Regions from separate parts of the Neobacillus sp. GCM10023253 genome, predicted to be linked through region 2. Evidence: a T-box and tRNA genes for the amino acid it is inferred to sense, from the RefSeq annotation. Region 2 holds a T-box; the other holds one or more tRNA genes.
The links. A T-box is a leader RNA that pairs with one kind of tRNA and senses whether it is charged. The one in region 2 lies ahead of tyrS (tyrosine--tRNA ligase), so its partner is inferred to be a tRNA-Tyr.

Region 1: it encodes a tRNA-Tyr, which carries the amino acid that the T-box ahead of tyrS (tyrosine--tRNA ligase) is inferred to sense. The anticodon was not compared.

The regions. Positions count from the first base shown of each region.
Region 1 covers NZ_JBHSHV010000010.1:62,675-68,660, forward strand. Annotated here, with positions in the region: gene ppdK (pyruvate, phosphate dikinase) at 1-2,481, opposite strand, end outside; gene ACFPA1_RS13680 (pyruvate, water dikinase regulatory protein) at 2,485-3,300, opposite strand; gene ACFPA1_RS13685 (helix-turn-helix transcriptional regulator) at 3,323-3,958, opposite strand; gene mutM (bifunctional DNA-formamidopyrimidine glycosylase/DNA-(apurinic or apyrimidinic site) lyase) at 4,125-4,934, opposite strand; tRNA gene ACFPA1_RS13695 (tRNA-Ile) at 5,042-5,115, opposite strand; tRNA gene ACFPA1_RS13700 (tRNA-Trp) at 5,131-5,201, opposite strand; tRNA gene ACFPA1_RS13705 (tRNA-Tyr) at 5,207-5,291, opposite strand; tRNA gene ACFPA1_RS13710 (tRNA-Met) at 5,315-5,388, opposite strand; tRNA gene ACFPA1_RS13715 (tRNA-Ala) at 5,407-5,482, opposite strand; tRNA gene ACFPA1_RS13720 (tRNA-Leu) at 5,583-5,671, opposite strand; tRNA gene ACFPA1_RS13725 (tRNA-Gly) at 5,677-5,751, opposite strand; tRNA gene ACFPA1_RS13730 (tRNA-Leu) at 5,768-5,851, opposite strand.
Region 2 covers NZ_JBHSHV010000012.1:616,735-640,238, forward strand. Annotated here, with positions in the region: gene mbcS (acyl-CoA synthetase MbcS) at 1-967, opposite strand, end outside; gene ACFPA1_RS17210 (small, acid-soluble spore protein, alpha/beta type) at 1,105-1,308, opposite strand; gene thiI (tRNA uracil 4-sulfurtransferase ThiI) at 1,406-2,614, opposite strand; gene ACFPA1_RS17220 (cysteine desulfurase family protein) at 2,611-3,756, opposite strand; gene ezrA (septation ring formation regulator EzrA) at 3,936-5,624, opposite strand; gene refZ (forespore capture DNA-binding protein RefZ) at 5,873-6,505, opposite strand; gene ACFPA1_RS17235 (GAF domain-containing protein) at 6,658-7,137, shown strand; partial or broken gene ACFPA1_RS17240 (PLP-dependent transferase) at 7,162-7,533, opposite strand; gene rpsD (30S ribosomal protein S4) at 7,831-8,433, shown strand; gene ACFPA1_RS17250 (transglycosylase domain-containing protein) at 8,559-11,306, opposite strand; T-box leader at 11,453-11,666, shown strand; gene tyrS (tyrosine--tRNA ligase) at 11,710-12,969, shown strand; gene ACFPA1_RS17260 (DUF6954 family protein) at 13,076-13,270, shown strand; gene acsA (acetate--CoA ligase) at 13,392-15,110, opposite strand; gene ACFPA1_RS17270 (GNAT family N-acetyltransferase) at 15,306-15,938, shown strand; gene ACFPA1_RS17275 (acetoin utilization AcuB family protein) at 15,974-16,621, shown strand; gene ACFPA1_RS17280 (acetoin utilization protein AcuC) at 16,618-17,790, shown strand; gene ccpA (catabolite control protein A) at 18,471-19,475, opposite strand; gene ACFPA1_RS17290 (bifunctional 3-deoxy-7-phosphoheptulonate synthase/chorismate mutase) at 19,684-20,760, opposite strand; gene ytxJ (bacillithiol system redox-active protein YtxJ) at 21,048-21,380, opposite strand; gene ACFPA1_RS17300 (YtxH domain-containing protein) at 21,467-21,931, opposite strand; gene ACFPA1_RS17305 (DUF948 domain-containing protein) at 21,952-22,416, opposite strand; gene murC (UDP-N-acetylmuramate--L-alanine ligase) at 22,591-23,504, opposite strand, start outside.

The sequences.
Region 1 (5,986 bases), on a different contig from region 2:
TGTTGCACGGCCAAGCTTAACGCCGGTTTCCACAAGCTTACCAACACCATCCTGGTCAAGAACAGCAAACGGATTCTCTGGCAGTACCTTGTTTTCAATGTATGCCTGCAGGAATTTCCCTTCTGCATCATCACGGCTGTAGCCGAATGTTGTTTGCGTTAAGTCATTGGTTCCGAAGGAGAAGAAATCAGCCTCCTCGGCGATTTGGTCTGCAGTAAGCGCAGCCCGTGGAATCTCAATCATCGTACCAATCGTGTAGTTAATGACCTTGCCCGTTTCTTCCTGGACACGTACAGCAGCATCGACAACCAACTGGCGCATTTGCTTCAATTCATTGACGTGGCCAACAAGTGGAATCATGATTTCAGGCTGGACTACCAAGCCCTTTTCCGCTACTCTAGCAGCAGCGTAGAAAATCGCCTTTGCCTGCATATCATAAATTTCCGGATGTATCATGCCAAGACGGCAGCCGCGGTGGCCCAACATTGGATTGAACTCATCCAACTGGCGAACCTTTTTCAGCAGCAGTTCTTTTTGCTTTAACTCTTCAGAATCCGGATTGAGAATTTGCAGCTTTGTTACTTCTACTAAAAGTTCTTCTTTATTTGGTAAGAATTCATGAAGCGGTGGATCCAATAAACGAATCGTTACAGGTAGTCCTTGCATTGCTTCGAAAATCCCCTCAAAGTCACCTTGCTGCATCGGTAAAAGTTCTTCAAGTGCTTCCATTCTCTCACTATAGGTTTCTGCTAAAATCATTTTTTGAACGATTGGAATCCTCTTTAAATCCATAAACATATGCTCTGTCCGGCATAATCCAATTCCGCCTGCACCGAATTCAAATGATTTCTTGGCATCCTCTGGATTATCGGCATTGGCACGAACACCTATTTTGCGTTCTTGATCTGCCCAAGCAAGAAGCTGCTGGAACTCTTCAGATAATTCAGGGTCGATCATTGGGATTTCACCAAGCATAATTTCACCTGTTGAACCATCAACCGTGATAATATCGCCATGTTTAACAACCGTGTCACCCACACTGAATTGTTTTGCTTTCATGTCAATCTTTAAGGCTTCACAGCCGCAAATACAAGCTTTCCCCATACCGCGGGCAACCACGGCAGCGTGGCTTGTCATTCCACCGCGGCTAGTTAAAATAGCTTGTGCTGCAACCATACCATGGATGTCATCTGGAGTGGTTTCAGGAGAAACAAGGATAACTTTTTTACCTTCATTTCCTAATTGCTCCGCTTCATCGGCATCAAAAACAACCCGGCCGGTAGCAGCGCCTGGTGATGCCGGCAAGCCTTTAGCTAATATTCTTCTTTCAGCTTTGTCATCGATTCGGCGGTGCAGCAGTTGGTTTAATTGGTCAGGATCAACACGAAGCAGCGCTGTCTTTTTATCGATAATTCCTTCCTCCACCATCTCAACCGCTATGCGGATAGCTGCTTGGGCGGTACGTTTTCCGTTCCGTGTTTGAAGGATGAACAGCTTCCCGCGTTCCACTGTGAATTCAATGTCCTGCATTTCCTTGTAATGCTGCTCAAGGCTATGGCATGTGTCCGAAAACTGCTGGTAAACGCCTGGCATTTCGTCCTTAAGGGTGGCAATTGGCTGTGGGGTACGGATACCGGCAACAACATCTTCACCTTGAGCGTTTATTAAGTATTCCCCATAAAGAACATGCTCACCGGTGGAAGGATTTCTTGTAAATGCAACACCTGTACCTGAGTCGTTCCCCATATTACCAAACACCATGCTTTGAATATTTACAGCTGTACCCAGATGATCGGGAATCTTATTTAAGCGGCGGTAAACAATCGCCCGTTGATTATTCCAAGAATTGAATACCGCATTGATGGCAAGGAAAAGCTGCTCTTTCGGATTTTGTGGGAAGTCCTTACGCGTATGCTTTTTGACAATTTCCTTATAGCCAACAATGACTTCCTTCCAGTCTTCAGCAGTCATATCAGGGTCAGAGGTATACCCCTTGTGTTCGCGAGTCTCTTCTAAATATTGTTCAAAATAATACGTATCAATTTCAAGGACCACGTTGCTGAACATTTGAATGAAACGGCGATAAGAGTCGTAAGCAAATCGTGGATTATTCGTTAATGCTGCCAAACCCACAACAGTTTCGTCATTCATCCCTAGATTTAAAATGGTATCCATCATCCCAGGCATAGAAAAAACGGAACCGGATCGAACAGAAACAAGTAAAGGATTCTGCGGGTCACCGAGTTTTTTGTCCATTTTTTCTTCCAAAAGTCTTAACGCCTCTAATGTCTGTGATTCTACTAAAGCTGGAATGGTTTTATCAGATTCATAGTAAGCATTACAAGCTTGCGTTGTAATGGTAAAACCATAAGGAACCGGCAGGCCGATTCTTGTCATTTCTGCTAGATTCGCTCCCTTTCCCCCAAGTAAATCTCGCATGTTGCCATGGCCTTCATTAAATAAATAAACGAATTTTCCCATGATTTAAAAGCTCCTCTCTTTTTTCAAAACGTCTAAAATTAATCCTGCAGTTTCTTCAATCGCTTTATTCGAAACATTTATGATTGGACAGCCTACTCGTTTCATAATTTTTTCGGCATAATCTAGTTCGTCGAGAATTCTCTGGAAGCTTGCATAATTCGCCTTTGAGCCCAGTCCAAGTGCTTTTAGGCGCTCAGTGCGAATTTCGTTCAATTTATCTGGTGAAATAATTAAACCAATACAATTTTTTCTCGGTATTTTAAAAAGTTCATCTGGTGGAGGCACTTCTGGAACTAACGGCACATTGGCCACTTTAAAACGCTTATGGGCAAGGTACATAGACAGCGGCGTTTTTGAAGTCCGGGACACACCGATTAAAACAATATCGGCCTTCATAATGCCTCTTGGGTCACGTCCATCATCATATTTCACGGCAAATTCAATCGCCTCGATTTTGCGGAAATATTCTTCGTCTAATTTTCTCATTAGGCCAGGCTGGTGGTGGGGCTGTTTATTAAACCTTGTTGTAAATGCATTCATTAATGGGTTGAGGAGGTCAACTGCCATTATCCCCTCTTCCTTGGCACGCTTATCTAAATAATCTTTTAATTCTGGAATGACGATGGTATAGGCAATGATGGAATGGTCCTTTCTTGCCAAAATAATCACATCTTCAATGTCTTCAATGTCGTCTACATATGAGTTTCGGCGAATTTCTACCTGTCCACCATTAAACTGTGTTGCCACCGCTTTAACAACAAACTCAGCCGTTTCACCAACCGAGTCAGATACTACGTAGACAACTTCCTTTTGTACCAAAATCGCAGCAACTCCCCTTAATCTATTTTTCTTCCATAAATTCTAAATAGGCCTTTGTTATTGTCGTTTTGGTAATTCTCCCTAACAACAAATATGTATTATTTTTATGATTGACTTCCTTTACTACCGGTAAGGAGTCAATATGAAAATTAATCATTTTTTTGGCCGCTTCGAGCAAGGTTTCCTCTGAATTAATCGTGATAATATTAGGCATTCTTGTCATAATGACACTTACGGGCAATTCCTGCAGATTTTTGTTCCCAAGTGCAGCCCTGAGCAAATCCTTTCGGGAAATCACTCCTGCCAAATTTCCTTCTGTATCCACCGCATAAAGTGTTCCAACATCCTCGAGAAACAACTGGACAATCGCATTATAAACAGAAGTTGATTTTTCAACCACGATTGGATGAGCCTTAAAATCGGATACCTTTTGCTGAATAAACTTCTTCGCCTGCCGTTTTACTTCTAATTTGTCATTAAAAAAATAGCCTACACGCGGTCTGGCATCCAGACTGCCGGACATGGTCAAGATTGCAAGGTCTGGCCTTAATGCCGCTCTAGTAACAGAAAGTTTCTCTGCAATTTCTTTACCGGTTATCGGGCCATTTTCCTTTACAATCTGCAGAATTTCATCCTGACGCTTGGTGAGTTTAATCATTAGCACCACCTTATTCACAATAAATATGTTATATATATTCAAATGTGCTATACTTATTTGTATATAGTATAGTACATTTAAACAAATTCGGAAACAATAATTTTGACAAATTGGCTAATTTTTTCTTTTAATAAAAAAACCCGCCGGAAATCGGCAGGATACAGTTCTACTTTTGACATACTGGACAATAAAAAGTTTTTCGGGAAGAGATTGTTTCCATTTTGATTGTTGCCCCGCAACGTCGGCATTTCTCTCCCTCGCGATCGTATACTTGGCATAGTGGATTAAAACCGCCCGTTTTTTTATCACCCTTGAAAATCGGATTATCCATGTAACCTCCATTTTGAATGGCCACTTGGAGAATTTTTTTCATCGATTGAAACAATTGAGAAGGGCTAGGTGGATTAATGTCATCAATGTCTTTCGTTGGTAAAATTTCTGCATCAAAGCAGATTTCAGCAGAATAGCAATTGCCAATTCCTGAAATAAACTCCTGATCCAAAAGTGTGGTCTTCAAACGCCCATGCTTGCAGCCAATTCGTTTAATAAATTCCTCCAATGTAAAACTGCTGTTCAGTGGTTCCGGCCCTAGATGGGATAGTTTTTCTTCTGCTTCCTGTTGGGAATATAAATGAAGATACCCCAGACGCAGACCAATAAAGTATAAATGTTCATTTCCGAAAGAAAGCTGAACCTGTATCGTTCGTTTAGGTTTATCTGCTTCCTGTCCATAAAACATCCATCCCCCGAGCATTAGATGCAATAACAGAACCTGCCCATTTTGGAGGTGAAAAAGAAGGTGTTTACCCCTTCGATTGATGGTGGTTATTTTTTGATTAAGTACGGTCCTTTTAAAAAGTTCGGGATTCACATTTATTGATTTTTCACGGTTAACTTGGACATCGGTAATGGTTTTACCTGCAATCATTTGACTTAAATGAATCTTATAGTTTTCCATTTCCGGCAGTTCAGGCATAATGTCTTCCTCCAAAACTCTTTTCCTTTATGCTTTCCAAAACGGGTAAAATCAAATAAAAAAACCGAATCATATCGACTCGGTTTTAAACAGTTACTCTATTGAAGTGGGCCTAAATGGACTTGAACCATCGACCTCACGCTTATCAGGCGTGCGCTCTAACCAGCTGAGCTATAGGCCCATGATGTAATTGAAACAGGGGCAGTAGGAATCGAACCCACACTGAAGGTTTTGGAGACCTTAGTTCTACCTTTAAACTATGCCCCTATAAATGGTGGAGGGGGACGGATTCGAACCGCCGAACCCTGAGGGAGCGGATTTACAGTCCGCCGCGTTTAGCCACTTCGCTACCCCTCCATTATAAAATTGCAAAAAAATAATAGCGGCGGAGGGGATCGAACCCCCGACCTTACGGGTATGAACCGTACGCTCTAGCCAGCTGAGCTACACCGCCAAAAGTATAATATAAAAATGGTGGAGCCTAGCGGGATCGAACCGCTGACCTCCTGCGTGCAAAGCAGGCGCTCTCCCAGCTGAGCTAAGGCCCCATACATATAATAATCAGGAAAACAGAATCTTAAGTGAGCGACCCTTCGTCCCGAACGTAGTACTCAATCAAGCTAAAGCTATTTCCCGTGAGAGAAATAATGGTGCCGAGGACCGGAATCGAACCGGTACGGTAGTCACCTACCGCAGGATTTTAAGTCCTGTGCGTCTGCCAGTTCCGCCACCCCGGCACGTTTGGAGCGGAAGACGGGATTCGAACCCGCGACCCCCACCTTGGCAAGGTGGTGTTCTACCACTGAACTACTTCCGCATTTTGATCTCTTTGATGCGGGTGAAGGGACTTGAACCCATACGGTATTACTACCACTAGAACCTGAATCTAGCGCGTCTGCCGATTCCGCCACACCCGCAAAGTATAATATTGGGATTTCATTCCCTCAAAACTAGATAATAAAGAAGAAGTATGATAAGAACGAGTTCGCCTTACATAATTATGAATCGGTTAAGTCCTCGATCGATTAGTATCAGTCAGCTCCACACGTCAC
Region 2 (23,504 bases):
CTGTTTGACCATAGCCATCTCGAACATCCAAATGGAAATATTTACGGAATGTATCAATAACCTCACGATTTAGCGGTTCGCCAGCTGATACAGCACTATGAAGATTTGGAAGCTGATAGTCAGCTAAATTATCGACCTTCGCCATTAAACGATATTCGGTTGGTGTACAGCATAATACATTGACGTCATATTTCTGAAGAAGGCTTAAATATTTTTGCGGCTCAAATTTGCCGTTGTAAACGAATCCTGTTGCCCCTGACCCTAATACCGACAGGAAGGGACTCCAAATCCACTTTTGCCACCCAGGGCCGGCAGTCGCCCAAACCGTATCGCTTTCTTCAATGCAAAGCCACTTGGCTGCTGCTGTCCGTAAGTGTGCAAAAGCCCATCCATGCGTGTGAACAACCCCTTTAGGGTTGCCTGTAGTACCAGAGGTATAGGATAAGAAAGCCATGTCATCACGGTTGGTTTCCGCAAGAAGAAATTCATCTGATGCTTCTTTCATTTCAGCATCCAATCGTTTCCACCCTTCCACGTCGGCCCCGATTGTGAACTTGACTAGTTTTTGTACTTCTGCAATGTCTTTAAATTGGTCGACATATGGATAATAGCTAATGAGTGCTTTTACATCACCATGGGTAATACGGTACTGAAGGTCCTTCTCCCTTAGCATTTCCGAGCTTGGGATTACAACCATACCTGCTTTTAATGCAGCCAGATAGACAACGTATGCCTCAATCAGCCGCGGGACTATGACAAGAACTACATCGCCTTTTTGTAACCCATTCTGGGCAAAGACATTGCAGGCTTGATTTACTTGCTTCATTAAATTTTCATATGTAATTTCTTTTGTTTCACCTGATTCATTTTCCCATTTAAGGGCTAATTTGTGTGGGTCCTTCGCAAACTGCTCAACCTCGGCAACAAGATTGTATTTTTCAGGTGCAATTAAATCTTCCCGCTTCATTAATATCCCCTCCACTTGGTAACAATGTATTATATTTGATGTTATTACCTAGTCCTAATTATACGCCCTTTTCTGAAAAATAAAAAGAGAGAGCGAGAAAAAATCCCGCTCTCTGTAGCCATCATATTCTTTTTTAATTAACGAGCAAATCCGCCGCCTAATTGTGATTCAGCCATTTGAACTAGACGTTTTGTGATTTCACCACCAACAGATCCGTTAGCGCGTGAAGTAGTGTCTGCACCAAGGTTTACGCCAAATTCTTGAGCAATTTCATATTTCATTGCATCAAGAGCTTGTTGAGCACCGTTTACTACCAATTGGTTAGAGTTGTTGTTAGCCATCTATACTCACCTCCTTGTGAGTATAGAATGTGTAGAACACTAACGCTTCATGCAAAATTAGAATTGGTAAATGTTCACAAAATATACTTAAATACGTTTAAAATAATTCACTGAATTCCGAATGAGGTTCACTGTCAGGTTTTATTAAAAGCGTTTCAACTTCCTGTACAGCCTCTTGAATTAATGGGTCAAAATCGAAATAACTTTCGTATTGATTCACTTTTTCTCTTTTTGGCTTTGTTTTCGGTGATGCTGGCACAAAAATAGTGCAGCAATCTTCATACGGCCGATTGGAAATTTCAAGTGTATCAATTTCACTCGCGATTTTTATAATATCCGTTTTGTCCATTGAAATCAAGGGACGTAAAATCGGTGTATTTGTCACTTCATTAATCGCATACATGCTCTCAAGTGTTTGGCTGGCAACCTGGCCAAGGCTTTCGCCGGTAACAATGGCCAACCCCTCTTGTTTTATGCGGATTTCATCCGTAATGCGGAGCATCATTCTTCTTGTTGAAGTCATCGTATAATTTTCAGGTACCTGTTCGCGGATGGCCTGCTGAACATCGGTAAATGGCACAATATGAAGCTTTAATGAGCCGCCTGCCATCTCGGCCAGTTTCTTTGAAAGGTCAATAACTTTTTCTTTCGCACGTTCACTAGTAAACGGCGGACTGAAAAAATGAACTGCTTCAATTTCCAGGCCACGCTTCATTGCCATATATCCCGCTACCGGGCTGTCAATTCCTCCGGAAAGCATCAACATGGCTTTACCGCTTGATTCTGAAGGAAGTCCACCCGCTCCTTTTATCGTTTCGCAGGACAAATAAACGGCCTCTTTACGTACCTCTACCCGTAAATTAATATCGGGATTTCGAACATCCACCTTAATCCCGGGTATGTTTGTTAATAAATGGCCGCCTATAGCATTATTAATTTCATCTGTATTCAGATCAAAGGTTTTATCTGATCTTTTGGCTGTTACCTTAAAAGTTTTCCCCTCTTTATAGAGAGACTTTACTAATGTTAAAGACACTTCTTTAATGGACTCCATTTCCCTCTCGACCTTTATGGCCGGGCTGAAGGACTGAATCCCAAATATATTCTTTAATTTTTTGATGATTTCTATCCCGTTTTCTCCATTTAATAGGACATACATCCGATCGCGGCTAGCTTCAATTTTGATATTTGGAAACGGGGTAAGGGCAATTCTCACACTTTTTCTAAGTTTATCAACAAACTTATTGCGATTTCTTCCCTTTGTAGATATTTCCCCGTAGCGGATTAATATACGGTCATAATTCATTTATTCATTACCCTTCCTAAATGTTTTACTGTTTCCTCTATCGCTAAGATCGCCTTCCTTGCTTCTTCTTCTGTATTGTCAAAGGAAAGGCTGATTCTTATTGCACTTTCAGCAAGGTCTTCAGGCACTCCCATTTGAAGCAAAGTATTGCTAGGGGCCTTCTTTTTTGAAGAGCATGCACTCGTGGTCGATACAAAAATGTTTTTCTGCTCAAGTGCATGAATGAACACTTCTGATTTGATCCCTTTTAAAGAAAAATTTAAAATATGCGGTGCTGAGTTTTCTATCGGAGTATTGATTTGAATCTGTTCCATTTCATTTAACTTATCTCTTAACAGGTTTTTAAGCTTAACCATGCTCTCCATTGCTTCAGCACTTTTATCCAGTGTCATCCTGAGTGCTTTGGCCATTGCAACTGCACCGGCGACATTTTCCGTACCACTACGGATTTTCCGTTCCTGATTTCCTCCTAAAAAAAGCGGTGCTATCCTGACTCCTTCCCGAATAAAAAGGGCACCTGTCCCCTTTAATCCATGGATTTTATGAGCCGATATGGATAATAAATCTATCCTGCTTTCATATATGTTTATAGGAACCTTGCCAATTCCCTGAACCGCATCAACGTGGAATATAACGGATGGATAGCTTTTTAACATGTCCCCTATTTCCTTAATGGGCTGAATTGTACCAACCTCATTATTGACCTTCATGATAGACACCAAAATAGTATCTTTTCTTATCGAGCTTTTTACATCGTCGGCAGATACACGCCCATCTTTATCAACAGGGAGGCGGGTTATTTCAAAGCCTTCCTGCTCAAGCTGCTCCATTACAGTTAGAACAGATGGATGCTCCACACTTGATGTAATCAGGTGGCGCCCCCTGTTTCGGTTACCTAAAGCTGCCCCTTTAATGGCAAGGTTATTGCTCTCTGTACCACCCGAGGTAAAATATAATTCATTCGTTTTAACCCCAATGAGCTTGGCTGTTTGTTCTCTTGCCTGGGAAAGAAGCTTTTCTGCCTGTCCCCCGAAACCGTGCAATGAAGAGGGATTCCCAAAATATTCACTCGAAACAGTTAGAAATGAGTTCAATACTTCCTTATATGGTTTAGTTGTTGCACTATTATCAAAATAAATCATGGTTTACAACCTTCCTTTAACACCTCTGCCGAAATAAATCTTACCATAAATTATTATCTTGAAAAAGCAAATAAAAAATTGCTGATTGGCGAGTCCGATAGGATGTAGACAGAAGCGTAGTTGAATTTATACTTTCTTATTAGCCAAAGAAAAAAAACCGATATGACAATCGGTTTTTCCTAATCAATGGTTACAGGTGTCTTTATTTTTTTTAATGCGTCCGGGTCGATCCCCTCGATCGTAGCAGCAGCCTGCTCTAACGCCTCTTGATAATCATAACGGCGAAAAGCCTCTTCTGCATTCCTTAATCCATTTGCAACAGAAGGATACTGACTCCGGTATCGATTCCCGTATTGGATTGCCTTCTCAGCAAGCGTAACATTTTCTATCAATTCCAAAGTAGTATTTACCAATTTATCAACTGATAGAACAGCAATCTCTAAATACTGATTTAGTGCCGCTATATTAAGTGGCTTTTCCTCGAGCTGGTATCTGACATTTTGGATGCTCTCGTTCGTATCCTCCAATAAATACCGATATTCTTCAGGCAGTCCTGGAACATTTTGTTTTTGAACAAGGCGGAAGGTTTCTCCAACCTTTTTCGCCAATTCTTGGACTTTGTCTCTTGCTTCCAGTTCGTCCTTCCTAAGGGCTTGAAGTTTAAAGGCAAAGGTTTGCTGCTCCTCACGTATGAGGTCTAAGTGTTCCTTTATTTCATTTAACTCTTCACCCATGATGGACTGAGCTGTTTGGTTTTGCTTTATTTTCTCTGATAATATTTCATAGCGTTTATAAACAGCCTCAAGCTCTCTTTCCAAATTGTTCAGTGTTTCCAAATCCTGATCAGCCAATTGGTAGGTAGCCTGTACATGAAGGACTTCCGATGCGAGATATTTATTCACTTCTTCCGCCTCAGCAAGCAGACTGCTGGCAGTCTGTTCATTTTTCTTTACAAAATGCTTGGCATGTACCTCTTTTTCTAAAAGGTCCAAAAGAATATCGACCCGCTGTTTTATTTCTTTATTTCCATCCTGAGCCTGATCAACTTCGCTTTTTTCAACTAAAGCTAAATTTTCTCTGATTTTTTCCTCGAGACGCTCTATTTCTGTTTCCACATGGACATGTTCTAAATAGTACCCCTGTTCCATCATTTCCCGTAAACCAGACCTTACCTCGGCCAACTGGTTTGGAATCAGCGACTGACATTCAATTAAAAGTTGCGGAATTAAATCCATATTATTCTTTATACCAGTTAGTTTATCGTGAATGAATAGTACGACTTCACGTGCCTCCAAGTAATTTCCTTGCTCAGTTTTTTCATCGAATTCATGAAATTTCCCCATGACCTCAGTAAGCGCCGCTTCCAGATGCTTCTCGGAATTGCCAAAGCTATGGCGATGCGCGAGCAAGGTTTTCTTTGTCTCTCGATACAGTTCCTTTAATTCCTCAATTTCTACACGGTTCTTTTCCTCACTGCCGACCAGTTCATGAAGCTCTTCGATAATTTTATTAACTTGATTTTCAGTTTCTTGTAATTTTTCCGTGATTTTGCTTTGGGCCTCTTTTGCTTTTTTGAATCTATAGCGGTCTATGTATTCTTCTGCATCAAACAGCATTTCTTCCAAATCCGGCAGCTTGACAGTCACAATATCGTCCCATTCATTCCGCCAGCGCTCAAAAAGCTCCTCTGTTTGTCCGGTCATATTAAGCTGTTTTACTTTAGCCATTTCATCAGGGATTGGTCTATTAAACAAATCAATTTTCCAGGCCTCGAGATGGTCCATTTCTTTAAAATGCTTTTTCTTTATTAGATATCCTAATACAAATATCGCAAGGATAAGGATGAATAACCCTATTATATATTTCACTTGCAAGCCTCCTGTTCCGAACAGCTGTCATTCTCATCTATTTAAAAAATCCGTTAATGATTAAATTCGATGCCTTAATGATACCATGTATACGACAATTTTTGACTAGTAATTTCAATTTTTTTGTAAAAGAAAATCAAAAAAAGCACTCAGCTGTATAAATTCATCATGACAGCCAGTGCTTTACCTTTTTTTAGATCATTTTGAGGGAGCTTTTCAGCTGAGGGCTTTGATTCAAATCCTGAACTCTACTTTATAATCGCTTCTTTTTTTATTTGAACATCGGAACAAAGAGTTTTGTCAATCCATTGATAGAGGTCCTTTAAATATTTTTGCTCGAAAAACTTTTCATTTGGGAAAACATACAGCACTTCTCTCATGTAATGAGTATTCATAAACGGCATCATTAAAAGACCCTTTAACTGGATAATTAAATAAGGAATCGAATGCGGCCGAAATTCATTCCACTCAAAGCCTCTTTCAAATATCTTTTGAAAATAGTACTTTTCCTTCAAGGAATAGGTGGCCATGATTTCTCTTACCATTTGCGAATCAATTGACATTTCCCTGTACACAAAGCTAGCAAGCTGAATGTTTTCCCATTGATAATGGAGCAAGTCCGCTACCACGCGCTTCAGACAAATTGCTGCCCCTTTTTCAATGGTGGCAAAAGCCGCTTCCATTTTATTGATGTACTGTTCAAAAAAATAGGTAAAACAATATTCCAATAGCCCCTCTTTGTTGCCAAAGTAGTAAGCAATGGTGGCCGTATTTACTTTCGCGGCATCAGCGATATCCCTTATCGACGTACCTGAGTAGCCTTTGGAATTGAACAACAAAATAGCAGCTGCAACGACCGAATCCTTTGAACTTTTCTTCATCCCTTTTCCCCCTTTCGAACACAAAATCCCCTAATATAATTGTTCTTTTTCTAGATAAGGATTCCTCTATGAAAAAATCGACAAAGTCTGCTCTTTTTCTTTTCAATCTGCTAAAATAGACTATAAAACTTTAAAAAGCAGGGGGAAAAAGGATGTTTAACGTCGAAATGTACAAAGGGACTCGTGAAGAAAATTATGAATTAGTAAAGAAGCAATTGCATGCCCTCATCCACGATGAAAAAAATCAAATTGCCAATTTGAGCAATGCTTCCTCCTTGTTGAACCAATTTTTAGACCGGATTAATTGGGTCGGCTTTTATTTGATGGAGGACGGGGAGCTAGTGCTTGGACCATTTCAAGGCCTGCCTGCCTGCGTCCGTATTCCGGTTGGAAAAGGTGTATGCGGGACAGCAGTCCAGAAAGCAGAAACGCTTCGGGTCGCAGACGTGCATCAATTCCCGGGCCATATCGCCTGTGATGCTGCATCTCAGTCAGAGATTGTCATTCCACTTGTAAAAGGTGATCAGGTTATAGGTGTCCTAGATATTGATTCGCCGGAAAAAAACCGTTTTGATGAGTTGGACCAAGAAAAGCTTGAGGAATTCGTCTCCATCCTAATCGAACACGTATAAAGAAAACTCGCCATACGGCGAGTTTTATATTTTATCAAGCGCTTGTTCCAAATCCTCTTTTAAGTCCTCCCAAGCTTCAAGACCGACGGAAAGCCGAAGTAATGTATTGTCAATCCCCATTTTTAGCCGTTCTTCTTCTGGTACGACCGCGTGAGTCATTGTCGCCGGATGCTGGATCAATGTTTCCGTGTCTCCCAAACTTACCGCAATTTTAATTAGTTCCAATTGATTCATAAAATGCTGCGCTGTTTCCTTTGTCCCATGAAGTGAAAAGGAAAGCAGCCCGCCAGCTTGTTTCATCTGCTTTTTCATTATGGAATAATCAGGATGTTCCGGGTCACCAGGATAATATATATCCTTTACTTTTGGATGACCTTTCAAAAATTTGAATAGCTTTATGTATAATAAGATTGGTCTGTTAAAATCACCTTATCTGAATGACTTCAGTGTTATAATAAAAATTAGCTTGACTTACCACGAATAAAAATTATATAATACTCTTTGTGTAAAATATTGCAGCCTATGAAACGATTTTAGCTGTTCCATTTTGTTCCTCGCGAGAGCTTCTTGCGAAGGTGCATCGCGTAACCCTTAGCTGCTAGGGCGATGGTGCATGAAAATAAAATGGCTGTTATCGATGTTTCGTTACGGTTTTTATTTTACCAAAATAAAAACTTAAAGGAGGAGTCATTCATGGCTCGATATACCGGCCCAAGCTGGAAATTATCCCGTCGTCTTGGAATCTCTCTAAGCGGCACAGGTAAAGAATTAGAAAAGCGTCCTTACGCTCCTGGACAACATGGTCCAAACCAACGCAAAAAGCTTTCTGAATATGGATTGCAGTTACAAGAGAAGCAAAAGCTTCGTCATATGTACGGTGTTAATGAGCGTCAATTCCGCAACCTATTCGACAGAGCTGGCAAATTAGGCGGCGTTCATGGCGAAAACTTCATGGTTCTTCTTGAGTCTCGTCTTGATAACGTAGTTTATCGTTTAGGTCTTGCACGCACTCGCCGTGCGGCTCGTCAATTAGTTAACCATGGCCACATCTTAGTTGATGGCGCACGCGTTGATATCCCATCATACCGCTTAGCTGCTGGTCAAACAATCAGCGTTCGCGAAAAATCTCGCAACCTTGATGTAATCAAAGAAGCAATCGAAGCAACTAACTTCGTTCCTGATTTTTTAACTTTCGATGCTGACAAATTAGAAGGTACTTTCACTCGCTTACCAGAGCGTTCTGAATTACCTGCTGAAATTAACGAAACTCTTATCGTCGAGTTCTACTCTCGTTAATTTGTATTTAGCATTTGTAAAGCCCCAGAATTTCAATTCTGGGGCTTTTTTTATGTTTTTTGAAAATGCATTTGGAAATAAAAAACAGGAGTCCCAAAATCTAATTTTGAGACCCCCATTAAATGTTATTGTTGAGTTAAAACTCCTACTTCCACTACATTTGAAGGTGCGGATTCATTTCCTGCAATATCAACTGCCGTTACATAGAAGCTTCCGTTTCCAACATTATAGGATAGTGAGGAACCGCTATTGATGCTTGCGATCTTCGCTCCAAAAAATCCACCCTGATAGACACGATAGCCGACGATATCATTGTCTGCCGGTGCGCTCCATGTGAGGGTATTGCCGGATGCGGTCAAGGTGACACCGTCCGGTTTCTTGCCGTTATCGGCCATTTTAGCACTTGAGACAAGCACATTGTCCCATCTGCCCCTGTTTGGAATAAGCTGGCTGATATTTTTAAAGTCATTGCCTACTATTCTGTTGATAAAGTCTGGGTTTAAGATTGTTCCATACTGGGTAAACTCTTTTGGTGTGGAATCAAGAGCCAGATATTTACTATCTCCGATCGTTACATAATTTCCTTCGATTAAACTATCATCGACTTTCGTAGGAACATCTTTGGCATTGAAATAATCACTTTCAACCAAACCTGCCTTTGAACACGCCGCTGACGGAAGCAGGCCGGAAACGGCACAATACGACGTTTTAACAATCCCTTCAGGCATTTGAAAGCTTTCTTTTGGAGCAACTAAATCCGGTTTAATTTTATAAGCCGCATTCATCAGTTCAGCCCAAAGATTATTGGTCCGCTGACTGTAAGACATTCCGCTGGTTTTTAAAGATTTCTGCGTATCATATCCAGTCCAAATTCCAAGTGTTACATTCGGGTTGAAGGCAACAAACCACGAATCAAAATAATTGTTACCAGTACCGGTTTTTCCTGCCCAATCAGCACTGAAATTCAGTTTGCTCTTTACACCTGCTGCTGTACCCATATTTATTACATCCCGCATCATATCAATGGTCAAGAATGCAGTCTGAGGTTTAAAGACATCAACAGGTTTTACTTCATGCTGATAGATAATTTTACCGTCCTTGTCGACAATTTTATCAATCAGGTAAGCATCGATAAATTTCCCGCCATTGGCAAAGGTACTAAAGGCATTTGTATTTTCTTCAACAGTCACGCCGTTATCCAAGGACCCGATAGAGGTAGCCAGGTTCGTGTAGTCCCCTTTTGTTAGCGAGGTAAAGCCCATCTTTTCCAGATACTGTGCTGGACGCTGGTCCACGATTTCAGAGTATAGCTTTACTGCCGGCACGTTATAGGATTTGGCCAAAGCATACCGTGCTGATACTAGCCCGCTATATCTTTTGTCATAGTTATGAGGCCATGGTGTACTTTTGCTTTTATCTAGTCTCAGTTCGACATCCGGAAGCGGGGTTCCCGGCGCCGCTTTTCCGAGTTCAATAGCCGGCCCGTAAACGAGCAGCGGCTTCATCGTCGAACCGTTCTGGCGGACTGCACTGGTAGCGTGATTGAGCTGCTGTTTATTATAATCTCTGCCGCCAACAAAGCTGATTATTTTGCCGGTACTATTTTCAATCAGTTCTGCACCGACCTCAACAGGTTCCATTACGGTTTTCTTTTCACCGGTTTCCGGGTCTTCTTTTTCCTCCGGTTTATCTGGTCCGTAATATTTGTAGTTATCTTTTACCACCTGCATGGCATCATATATATCTTTGTTAATAGTTGTATGAATTTGATAGCCATTTTGCCGCAGGTCATGGCTAGCCATCGTCTTATACTTGTAATAAAGGTTTTCATCTTGTTTTAAATCTTTTTCGGTATGGCCATCTTTCTTAGCCAACCCCGTTGTCAGAACATCAATGGCCCGTTTCTCAATTTCAAATGTCAACCAAGGATAGTTATCAAGCGGATTTGGTACTGACGGAGTAAAATCCTTTGTGATGTCATAGGCGGATGCTTCTGCGTATTGCTTTTCATTAATGTATCCGCCATCGTACATTCTTTTTAAAACTGTTTTCATTCTTGTTATGCCCGGCTCCAGATTATTCTTCACTGTGCCTTCTCGGGTAAATGGGGTATAACCAAACGGACTTTGCGGCAGTCCGGCAATAAAAGCAGCCTCCGGCAGTGTAAGCTCACTAGCATTTTTTCCAAAGATCCCTTTTGCTGCGGCCTGGACACCGGCAATGTTCTGCCCTGATGAATTTCTGCCAAGAGTCGCCACATTTAAGTACGCTTCAAGAATTTCCTTTTTATCGAAAAACTTCTCCAAACGAAGGGCCAGCAAAATTTCATTTGCTTTTCTTTGGAAGGAAACCTCATTGGTTAGAATTTGGTTTTTAATTAATTGCTGTGTTAGCGTGCTTCCGCCCGATTGGATAGGAGAATTGGTCACTTCCTGAAAAAGGGCTCGAAAAACGGCCTTTGGGACGACCCCTTTGTGCTCGTAAAAATATTCGTCCTCCGTAGCGATTACAGCATTGATTACGTTATCGGAGACCTGATTCAATTTGACCTCATCACGGACCAGATCCGACCGTAGTTTTCCAAGATAAACATTATCAGCAAAATATAAGTCCGATGTTTCCGTATAGTTGTAAATATCTTTTTTCATACCTTCGTATGAACGCACGGGTTCATCCTTGACGAGCGAGGCAAAATAACCGGCGCCAACACCTGTTGCAAAAGCCCCTCCAAGGATTACAACCGTTAATAAAAGCAGAAACAGGTTCCAGAAAACCTGATACGTAATCCTGGCACCTTTGACGGTTTTTTTATGAGTAATAAAATTAAGGAGGGAATCAGCTTTTTCCTTCCATATTTGCCACTTTTCTTTCATAGCATCACCTCTAATAAAATCACATCCATTATAGCATATCGGTGGTATAAAATTTGACAAGCTTCTACATTTTTCTGAAATTTCCATTTTACCGTTTGACTTTATCTTTAATATATGTTAAAAAATCAATAAGCATTTTTTTATAATTTAAGGCTTTGAAGGGAATCAATTGTAGTTCTTCTATCCCTGTAAATAGAGAGGCAGCGGCCGGTGAAAGCTGCCACATATAGAAGAGTGAATTACATCCTGGAGCTTTCTCTGTGAAGAAACAGTAGCGGAGAACGGTTTAAACCGTTACTTTTTCAAGTTGGAGGAATTTCCTCAAGCTGGGTGGTACCGCGTATATTTTACGTCCCTGCATAATTGCAGGGGCGTTTTTATTTTTTATTGGAGGTTTTGAGTAATGAACTTATTAGAGGATTTGAAATGGCGGGGCATTATTTATCAGCAAACAGATGAAGAAGGGTTGCAAAATCTTTTAGATAACGAAAAAATTTCCCTCTATTGCGGGACAGACCCAACCGCTGACAGTCTTCATATCGGCCATTTGGTGCCGTTTTTAACACTAAGAAGATTCCAGCAGCATGGACATCGTCCGCTTGTATTGGTCGGAGGCGCAACTGGGCTGATTGGCGACCCGAGCGGTAAAAGCGAAGAACGAAAGCTGCAAACAATCGAAGCGGTTCAGAAAAACGTTGAAGGCATTAAAAAGCAATTAACGGCCATTTTTGAGTTTGAAGGAGAAAATGGCGCAGTTATGGTCAACAACTACGACTGGACCGAGCCCATGAGTGTCATTGCCTTCCTGCGTGATATCGGCAAGCATATCGGTGTCAACTACCTGCTGGCAAAGGATACGATTGCCTCTAGGCTTGAAACAGGGATCTCGTTTACCGAGTTCACCTACACGATTTTACAGGCGATGGATTTCAACCATTTATATGATCATTATAACTGCAAATTACAGGTTGGCGGCAGTGACCAGTGGGGGAACATTACCTCAGGTCTTGAGTTAATTCGGAAAATGCATAACGAAGAGACGAAAGCCTTTGGGCTGACAATTCCGCTTGTAACCAAATCCGACGGTACCAAGTTTGGAAAATCAGAAGGCGGCGCTATCTGGCTCGACCCGGAAAAAACCACTCCTTACGAGTTCTACCAGTTCTGGATTAACACAGCCGATGCCGATGTGGTGAAATACTTGAAGCTGTTTACCTACCTTTCTCGTGAGGAAATTGAACAATTGGAAGTCTGTGTCCAAGAAGAGCCGCATCTCCGTAAAGGCCAAAAGGCACTGGCGGAAGAGATGACACGTCTGATTCACGGAGAGGATGCACTAAAGCAGGCCATCAAGATTTCCGAAGCACTATTTAGTGGAGACGTTCGCAGTTTATCGGCTGCCGAAATCAAGCAGGGCTTTAAAGATGTACCGTCTTACGCGCTTCAAAATGAAGAGGAAAATAATTTGGTTGAGCTATTAGTAGCGGCAAAGATCTCTCCTTCCAAGCGCCAGGCTCGTGAAGATATTTCAAATGGTGCCATTGCCATTAATGGAGAAAAGGTAACTGATACCTCTTATACTCTTCAGGAAACTGACAAAATTGAAGGCCAGTTTACGATTGTCCGAAGAGGGAAAAAGAAATATACGTTAATTAAATATTAATTGGTATAAAGGGGCTTTGGGACTGCAACCCAAAGTCCTTTTTATTTGTAACAGCTTTTTTCTTTTCAACGTCAATATATAAAAAGGAAATTTGGAGGTGAAAGTAGTGAGAATTTTAGTACACGCTGTTTTTATCCTTCTCATTGGCTTGGTTACGTTTTTTGGCCTTGGTCCTGTTCTTTTGGCAGATGGAAGCATGCGGGAAAGATTGGTCACGGGAGTAATTGTTTTGGTAATTTATCTAATCTTGGGATTCGGCTATCGAAAGGGAATTGGCTGGGCCGAACGCAAACGGAATTAGCATATATCAGCGAATTTTTACCATTTATCAGCGAATCCAAAAGAAGGATTTAATACCAACAAAAAAAGAGGCTGCTCCAGTCATCAATTGGATTCAGCCTCTATCTTTATATCTTTAAAAATTAGTCTTCCATCGTCGATAAATCACCAGTCGGCAAATTTAACTCCCATGCTTTCAAAACACGTCTCATGATCTTGCCGCTTCGTGTTTTTGGCAGCTTGTCACGGAAATCAATTTCACGAGGTGCGGCATGTGCTGCCAGACCTTTTTTGACGAACTGTCTAATTTCCTCTTTAAGCTCTTCAGTTGCCACATAACCATCCCTTAACGCGATGAAGGCTTTAATAATTTCCCCGCGCACAGGATCCGGTTTTCCGATAACCCCTGCTTCAGCAACTGCTGGGTGTTCAACAAGCTTGCTTTCCACTTCAAATGGACCTACACGCTCTCCAGATGTCATGATGACGTCATCGACGCGGCCTTGGAACCAGAAGTAGCCATCCTCATCCATGTACGCAGAGTCTCCAGAGACATACCAGTCACCTGGCATGAAATACGACTCGTATTTCTCAGGATTGTTCCAGATCGTATGCATCATCGAAGGCCAGCCTTTTTTAATTGCAAGGTTCCCCATTCTGTATGGCGGAAGCTCGTTACCTTGATTATCAACAATCGCCGCCTCAACGCCAGGGATTGGCTTCCCCATCGAACCAGGCTTGATTTCCATGCAAGGATAGTTACTGATTAACTGGGCACCAGTTTCTGTCATCCACCAGTTATCATGAATTCTCTTATTGAATACCTTGGCACCCCATTTTACCACTTCTGGGTTTAATGGCTCACCAACACTCAAGACATGGCGAAGACTGCTTAAATTAAATTTCTTAACCAGCTCGTCCCCCGCTCCCATCAGCATCCGGAATGCTGTTGGAGCACTGTACCAAACCGTAACACCGAAGTCTTCAATCATTTGATACCAGGATTCTGGGCTGAAACGTCCGCCGACAATAACATTCGAAGTACCAGTCAGCCATGGGCCAAAGATACCGTATGAAGTTCCTGTCACCCAGCCTGGGTCTGCTGTACACCAGTAAACATCATCCTCTTTTAAATCAAGAACCCATTTAGCTGTTTGATAATGCTGAATCATCGCATTATGCACATGCAGTACGCCCTTTGGCTTACCAGTGGATCCAGATGTGTAATGGAGGATTAATCCATCTGTCCGCTCAACCCATTCAATCTTCAGCTCTTTGCTGGCAGTCTCAAATTTTTCTAAAAAGTTAATGCAATTACCTTGTTCCTCCACATTTTTTCCAACGAGGAAAATATGCTTTAATGCCGGTAAATCCTGGACAGGTACACGGCTTAACAATTCTGGTGTAGTTACTAATACTTTTGCTTCACTGTCTTGTAGACGATCCCTGACAGCCCCTTCCATGAAGGCTTCAAACAATGGGCCAACGATCGCACCAAGCTTAATTGCTCCTAAAACAGTAAAATAAAGTTCTGGAGAACGCGGCATGAAAATAAAGACACGGTCGCCTTTTTCGACATCGCCGTAATTTTTCAGCACATTCCCGGCTTTATTGGAAAGCTCCTTCATTTCCTTAAAAGTATATTTTTCATTTCTCGAAGCATCACGATAATATAATGCCACCTTATTTTTTCTATACGTACCCGCGTGGCGGTCAATCGCCTCGTAAGCCATATTAACAAGGCCTGTCTCACTCCAAGAGAATTCCTTTTCTGTATCTTTCCAGTCAAAATTCTTATATGTTTCTTCATAGTTTCGCAAATTGAAATCCCCTTGGACTACTGGCAGCGCTTCCACTCTCATTCCTATCTCCCCCTCTGAAGTATTTGAGATAATTATAGTACAAATAATAACTATTCACAATTTTAAAAAAACATTTTTTTAAAAAAATATAAACCTAGTGTTTAATTTTTCGAAAATTTAGTGAAAAATCTTTAAAGATATAAATTTCATGTATAATAGAATTGAAGTACCTAGATTTTTTCCAGGGGTGACCAAATGGAGCACAAAAAAACCTATAATGCTAAGGAATTAAAAACTCCTCAAGGCAAATTAATTATTGAAGGCCCTGTCACTGCAGAAAAATTAGCAGGCTATGATTTTCATGAAGACCTTGTTGCGTTTCGCCCCCCTGCCCAGCAGCACGAGGCATTAATCGGGATCGCCGATTTACCGGAAGGAAGAATTATTATTGCGCGGCATCAAAATACAATCGTCGGTTATGTTACCTATTTATACCCGGACCCTCTCGAACGCTGGTCGGAAGGAAAGATGGATAATTTAATAGAATTGGGCGCTATCGAGGTGATCCCTCAATTTAGAGGCTGTGCTGTCGGTAAAAACCTCCTGATTGTTTCGATGATGGATGATGCCATGGAAGACTATATTATTATCACCACCGAGTATTATTGGCATTGGGATTTAAAAGGAACCAAACTCAATGTTTGGGAATATCGAAAAATCATGGAGAAAATGATGAATGCCGGCGGTTTGGAATGGTATGCGACTGATGACCCGGAAATCTGCTCCCACCCAGCCAACTGTTTGATGGCCAAAATGGGCAAACGAATCGATAATGAATCCATTCAGCGTTTCGATCGTCTTCGTTTTATGAATCGATTTATGTACTAAACATGATTGAACTATAGAGAATTGGGGGAAATCCTATGATCGTGGAAGAAATTATGCAATCGGATGTAGCTGCCCTCTCTCCCACTGATACCATTGCAGACGCCATGGCATTAATGGAATTAAGGAAAATTCGCCACATCCCAATCATTGATAAAGACGGGCACCTGGTTGGTCTTGTTACCGTTGCTAAAATAAGAGAGGCTACACCGTCCATTTTTCATGCAAATGAACACCCGGAAATTTTGAAAAAACCCCTAGATACGATAATGGAGAAAAACGTCATCACAAGCCATCCCCTGGATTTTGTTGAAGAGATCGCCGCTCTTTTCTATGAACATAAAATAAGCTGCCTTCCGGTCATCAATAATCGAAAATTAGTGGGAATTGTGACAGAAACCGATTTATTAAGAACAATGATTGAATTAACAGGTGTTCATCAGCCTGGCTCGCAAATAGAAATAAAAGTGCCGAATATCTCCGGAATTCTCAGTGAAATCGCAGAAATTATCCGAAAACGGAAGGCAAACATCTTAAGTGTACTGGTTTACCCAGATAAACAGGATGAGCAATATAAAATACTTGTAATCAGAGTTCAATTAATGAACCCTACCGGATTGATTCAAGACCTTAAAGAAGCTGGCCACCAGGTGTTATGGCCAAATTTGCCGGGGATGTCTATATGAATGATCGCTGTTCCTTTATTTACTCAGAAGACCTTCTGAATTATCGATTCAACAGCCATCATCCTTTCAATCAATTCCGGCTTAAACTCACAGTAGATTTATTAAATAGAATAAATGCCTTAGACCCCAATCAGATTGTTAAGCCACGAATGGCGACTGAAGAGGAGTTAACCTTAATCCATGACCCAAGTTACGTAGAAGCAGTAAAAAAGGCCGGCCAGGGGCTTCTTCCGAAAGAAATGGCTGAAAACTATGGTTTAGGTACTGAAGATACCCCTATTTTCGCTAATATGCATGAGGCTAGTTCTTTGATGGTGGGGGGGACCTTAACGGCTGTCGATGAGGTAATGACTGGAAAAACACTTCATGCCCTGCACCTTGGCGGCGGTCTGCATCACGGATTTCGGGGGAAAGCCTCCGGATTTTGCATTTACAATGATAGTTCTGTTGCGATTAAATATATCCAGCAAAAATATAATGCCCGCGTTTTATACGTTGATACAGACGCCCATCATGGTGACGGAGTTCAATGGTCCTTTTACGATGACCCGAATGTCTGTACACTATCAATTCATGAGACTGGCCGGTATCTATTTCCGGGTACAGGCAATATTAACGAAAGAGGCCAGGGAGCGGGATACGGCTATTCATTCAACATCCCTGTTGATGCCTTTACAGAAGATGATTCGTGGCTGCATGCCTATAAAAATGCAATCAGAGATGTGGCCGAGTTTTTTAAGCCTGATGTGATCTTGACGCAAAACGGAGCAGACTCGCATTATTATGACCCATTAACCCATTTGTCGGCAACGATGAAAATATATCGGGAAATCCCAAAGCTTGCCCATGAAATTGCGCATCAATATTGCGGCGGCAAATGGATTGCCGTAGGCGGCGGCGGATATGACATTTGGCGTGTTGTCCCAAGGGCTTGGGCATTTATTTGGATGGAGATGACGGAAAATCCCAATTGTTTTGGCAGTTTGCCTGAAGACTGGATAGAGCAGTGGCAAAAGGAGTCCCCGGTGACACTGCCAAGGGAGTGGGATGATCCAGAGGATATTTATCCTCCAATCCCAAGAAAAGCAGAAATAACAGAAAAGAACTTAATCACACTTGAAAAAGCACTATATCCAATTCGTAATCATCAAAAAAGTGAATCAAGATAATAAGAAAAGGCGGCTATTTAGCACCTCAGGCTATCGAAAACCTTTCGATAGCCTTTTATTTTACCTCATTACCTTTGTCGATTCACCACGTTAATTTTTATATAAAAATATTAATTTAAAGCCTTTTTAACATGTTTGTTGATTTGCGCCCTAGGCACTTCGATTTCCGCGAGGTTCAGACACTTCCTCCTCTTTTTCAGGCGATTTTGTCCGAAGGTTGCGTAGGTTCGGACACTTCCGCCCCTTTTTCAAGCGGTTTTGTCCGAAGGCTGCACTGGTTCGGACACTTCCGCCTCTTTTTCAAGCGATTTTGTCCGAAGGTTGCGCAGGTTCGGACACTTCCTGGATGGAAATGTCCTCATAAAGCAGCACACTTACCAGGTGGAGAAAATGTGTGTTGCAATACTTTAGGATATTTGACTCCCAGTTGATTGGAGCAGAGGGCACTCGACTCCTCGAAAATGCTATCGCATTTCCTTCGTGCGTGGGCCGATTCAAGGGAGAAGATTTTCAGTGTCCTGCGGGATATAGAGGTCACTGGAGACCCCGCAGGCGCTTTCAGCGCCGAGGAGGCTCCAGGACCTCCCCGCGGAAAGCGAGTGCCCGGAGAGGAAATCAACAGGCCCGTTAGCAGGATTTAGACAAAATAAAAAAGGCGACTAATTAGCCGCCCTTTTTTATTATTCCCTTGTTGATTGACGATGTTCAATTCGATGTGGAAGAACCACTTTTTGTTCACTTACTTTTTCTTTGTTCATTAATTTGGTTAACAAGCGCATTGCAACAGCCCCAATATCATAAAGAGGTTGAACAATCGTCGTAAGCTGCGGACGGACCATCAGCGACAGTCTCGTATTGTCAGAAGTAATAACCTCAAAATCCTCTGGAATACTGTAGCCCTTATCCTCAGCACCATGGACGACACCAAGTGCCATTTCATCCGCACCAACCAAAATGGCCGTTGGTTTCTCAGATAGTTCCAGCATTTTTTCAAATGCTTCAATTCCGGAATCGTACGTATAATCTCCTTCAATAATTAGCTCTTCATTAAAAGGAATATTTGCATCTTCTAAGGCTCTCTTATAGCCATTTAGCTTTTTAACGGTGATATCCGGTTCATAAAGCGGTCCAATAACAAAAGCAATATGTTTATGCCCTCTACCGATAAACTCCTTTACAGAATCGTAGGCAGCCTGTTCATAATCAATGTTAACAGAAGGAATCTTTTCAGATTCTTCGATAGATCCCGCTAGCACAACTGGAACTGGAGACCTTTCAAACTCATCGACATGCTCAGGAGTAATATGTCCTCCCATGAAAACAATCCCGTCTACCTGTTTACCTAACATTGTGTTAAATAAATGTAGTTCCTTTTCTTTGTTTTGATCTGAATTACTTAAGATAATATTGTACTTATACATGGTGGCAATATCTTCAATCCCGCGTGCAAGCTCTGCAAAGAAGATATTGGAGATATCAGGGATGATAACTCCTACTGTAGTTGTTTTTTTACTTGCCAATCCTCTGGCAACCGCATTTGGACGGTATCCTAATCTTTCGATTACCTCTTGGACCTTTTTCCGGGTAACCGGCTTTACATTAGGATTCCCGTTAACAACGCGGGATACTGTGGCCATGGAAACATTCGCTTCACGAGCTACGTCATAAATTGTAATATTATTCACTTGTAACACTCTCCTAAAACGTTCATTGTTTTCTTTATTTTATAGCATTTAGCTAAAATCTAGTCATTATTGCTTATGTGATAAAGTAAACAATCTTTAAGTATGTACTTATGATACGACAAGAAGAAAAAAGCCGCAATTATATTGTCAATATTTTTTTAAAAGCAGGAAAAAACCTCCTGCTATCATAGCAGAAGGTTCTTGTTCATTATACTCTTACAAAGTTGGATGCAAGGAGTTCATTGTAGAAGTGATCAAATTGCTCAAGGTTCATTTGCTGCTGTGCATCAGAAAGTGCTACAGCAGGGTCTGGGTGTACTTCAGCCATAACGCCGTCTGCCCCAATTGCAATTGCAGCCTTCGCGCATGGAAGCAGTAAATCTCTTCTTCCAGTTGAGTGAGTAACATCTACCATAACCGGTAAATGTGTTTCTTGCTTTAAGATAGGAACAGCGGAAATATCTAAGGTATTTCTAGTTGCCTTCTCGTAGGTCCGAATTCCACGCTCGCAAAGGATAATTTGTCCATTTCCTTGCGCCATGATATATTCGGCAGCATTGATGAATTCCTCGATGGTTGCAGCTAACCCTCTCTTTAATAGAACAGGTTTATTTACTGCACCAGCAGCCTTTAATAATTCGAAGTTTTGCATATTACGTGCACCAATTTGGATAACATCGATGTAATCAATAGCCATTTCAATATCGGCAGGACTGACAATTTCACTAATGACGGCCATATCAAATTCATTTGCAACACGTTTTAATATTTTCAGTCCTTCTACACCTAATCCTTGGAAATCATATGGAGACGTTCTTGGCTTGTAAGCACCACCGCGCAAAAGCTTTAAGCCTTTTTCCTTCATAGATTTAGCCACAGTTGCCACCTGCTCATAGGATTCAACTGCACATGGACCGAAGACAAAATGCTGCTTGCCATCGCCAATTTTTTCGCCTTTTAAGTCTACGATTGTATTTTCTGGCTGTTTCTTTCTAGAAACTAACAAAGCTTTCTTATGGTCGTCCTTTTGGAGGTCAAGCCCCGCTTTGAAAATTTCCTTAAACAGGTGATCAATTGTTGAATTTTCAAATGGACCATCATTATTCTCTTTAATTTTATCGAGCATCATTCTTTCGCGGACTGGATCGAAGCGGAAAACGCCTTGACTTCCTTTTACCTGCCCGATCTCTTGGACGAGTCGAGCTCTTTCATTTATTAACCTCAACAATTCCAAGTTTAACTCATCTACACGGTCTCTTAACTGATCCAATTCATTATTGCCCATCTTTTCGTCCCCGTCCTTTCTTTTGTCGGCATTTATTCCTAAGTAAAGTTATCTTTTTTAAATAGGATTAAGTTTACTGCCTCACAATCAAAGATTTTTAAAAATTATAAACTTTTTTATAATTAGGGTTATTATAGCCGAAATAAATTTCTTTGTCATCACTTTTTTCTTTAACGATTAAACGCTTTTAAGCTTTTAAGTATTAAAGTATTTTTTGATATATATTAAAGTAATATATGTGTTTTTTGAAAAAAGGTGACTGTTATATGGCGATATGGAACTATTTTTTATTCCTGAACGGGAATAGCTTGTGCCAAAGAACGATTCGTTATTTTCCAGTGTGAAGCATTCCACGATGGTTTCCCATCAGCAAAAAGAATGGCTTGTGGAGATTCGTGCTTAATTTGAAATTGTTCAGCGATTTCGTTTGATAATGGGCGGGAATCTTGAACTGCCAAGTAGTAAGTTGGGATATTTTCATGTTCATTCGAAAATTTCTCGTATTCTTTGTAGGCTGCTTGGCTGATTGGGCAAGTTAAGCTGTGCTTTAATAGATAAAATGAATTTTCGTTATTTAGTAATTCCGTAAACTCTTCAATTGAATCAATTTTTTTCAGCATAATTTTACCTCCAGATAATAATAAACGGTGAAGTAATTTTAACACTTCACCGTAATGTTTCACAAACTGTATGACTTATATTCCTTTTAAATCCTAACCTTGCTTTCTTCTTCCTCTAGTGCTTTTTGAGCTTCCTCTAATTTTTTTCGAATTTCATCGCTATTTGCTGAAGCTTTTGTTGATGCCGTTTTTTCGTTTGAACCTTGAATCGAAATATAGGTGGTTTCGGAATCCTCATGCTGCTCAAAAGTGGTATCTGTTTTCCCTTTCACTTTATTCATTAGATTAGAGGATTGCTGGGCAAGCCCCTGGGTAAGTGAGATAGTTTTGGACTTTACATTTTCCCTTAGCGGTGAAGATTTATCGAGAAGAGATCCCGTTTGGTCAGAAAGTGTATGGCGAAATTCCTGGCCTTTTTTTGTACCTAAGAGCAGCGCCGCTGCAGCACCCGCCAGACCGCCAACGATAACGCCCAGCAGAAAACTGCTGCTGCCAGATTCGTCGCTTCGAACTTGATTGGTTTCACGTGATTCATACTCTCTTTTTGTCATAATCCCTTCACTCCTCTTTTTTAATGTGAACGTTCCTTTTGCCTTTCATAAATGGTTTCTTCATTTTTGGCTTCCTTACGAGCCTGCCACATGTCTTTTAATTCAAAAAATACATTGCTCCACTGAATAATTTGCGAAACTTTTTCCTTGCTCTCTTCGACTTGCTCATCAATCGTATTCGTAATATTCTTTAAGGTTCCATTAAATTTCCTGACTGAGGTTCCAACCTCTTTAACAGAATCAACGACACTATTTAAGCGCACTGATTTATCTTGTAAATCTTCGGCAAGGGCATTTGTTTTTTGTAAGAGCTGTGTTGTTTCACTTGTGACACCTTCAACTTGTTTTTCCAGTCCCTTTAAAGTGTCCGAAACACTCGTAAGGGTAATTTTCAGGGATTTAAGTGTCGCTGATAAATAGAAAACCAGCACTAAAAAAGCTACTGCAATCAAGGCTACGCTTATGTATAAAATCAAGATCATCATAAAACCTCCGATATATCCTATTAATTATGTATTACCGTTCAAACTATGGTTTAAACCTCGTTCATATCTTATACTACTTCCAGTGATTTGTCTTGTTTTCCTGCAATTTGTTAAAAAAAATTCCTTATATTATTGATATGAAAAAAGGATGCCGCACTTGGCGGAATCCTTTTCTTATTTAGCAATTTGTTTTTCATAAGATTCCTGGAATTTCTGAATGTCTCCAGCCCCCATAAAGAGGATGACACTATTATCATGGTTCCCTAATAAATATGTGGTCTCTTCAGTGAGAATTTCAGCACCAGGGATTTTTTCCTCAAGGTCGTGAATAGAAAGCTTTCCTTGTTTTTCACGAGCTGACCCAAAAATTTCACACAAATAAGTTTTATCCGCCAGCCTTAGGCTCTCAGCAAAATCTTCTAAAAAGGCCTGCGTCCTTGTAAAGGTATGCGGCTGGAACACGGCAACAATTTCACGATCAGGATATTTTTGCATGGCTGCATCGATGGTTGCTTTGATTTCAGTCGGATGGTGGGCATAATCGTCAATTAAAATTTGGCTGCCCATCCTTTTTTCCGTAAATCTTCGCTTAACCCCTTGGAAGGTCGTTAAAAGTTCTTTCACTACTTCCACATTAATATCTTCATAATGGCAAACGCCAATGACAGCTAGAGCATTTAGAACACTATGGTCACCGAATGTTGGAATGGAAAAGGTGTCATAATACGTATTGCGAATAAATACATCAAAGCTTGTTCCTTCTGTCGTTTTCACAATATTTGCGGCCTGATAATCATTTTCCTCCGCAAATCCATAAAACAAGACAGGAACCTTAGCCTGAATTTTTTGAAGCTGCTCATCATCACCATAAGCAAATATCCCTTTTTTCACTTGGAAGGCCAACTCCTGAAAAGCCGAAAAAACATCATCGATATTGGCAAAATAATCAGGATGATCAAAGTCAATATTGGTCATTATGGCATAATCAGGGAAGTAGGAAAGAAAATGTCGTCTATACTCACATGCCTCAAAAACAAAATACTCCGCACCTTCTTCTCCTTTACCGGTACCGTCACCAATTAAAAAGG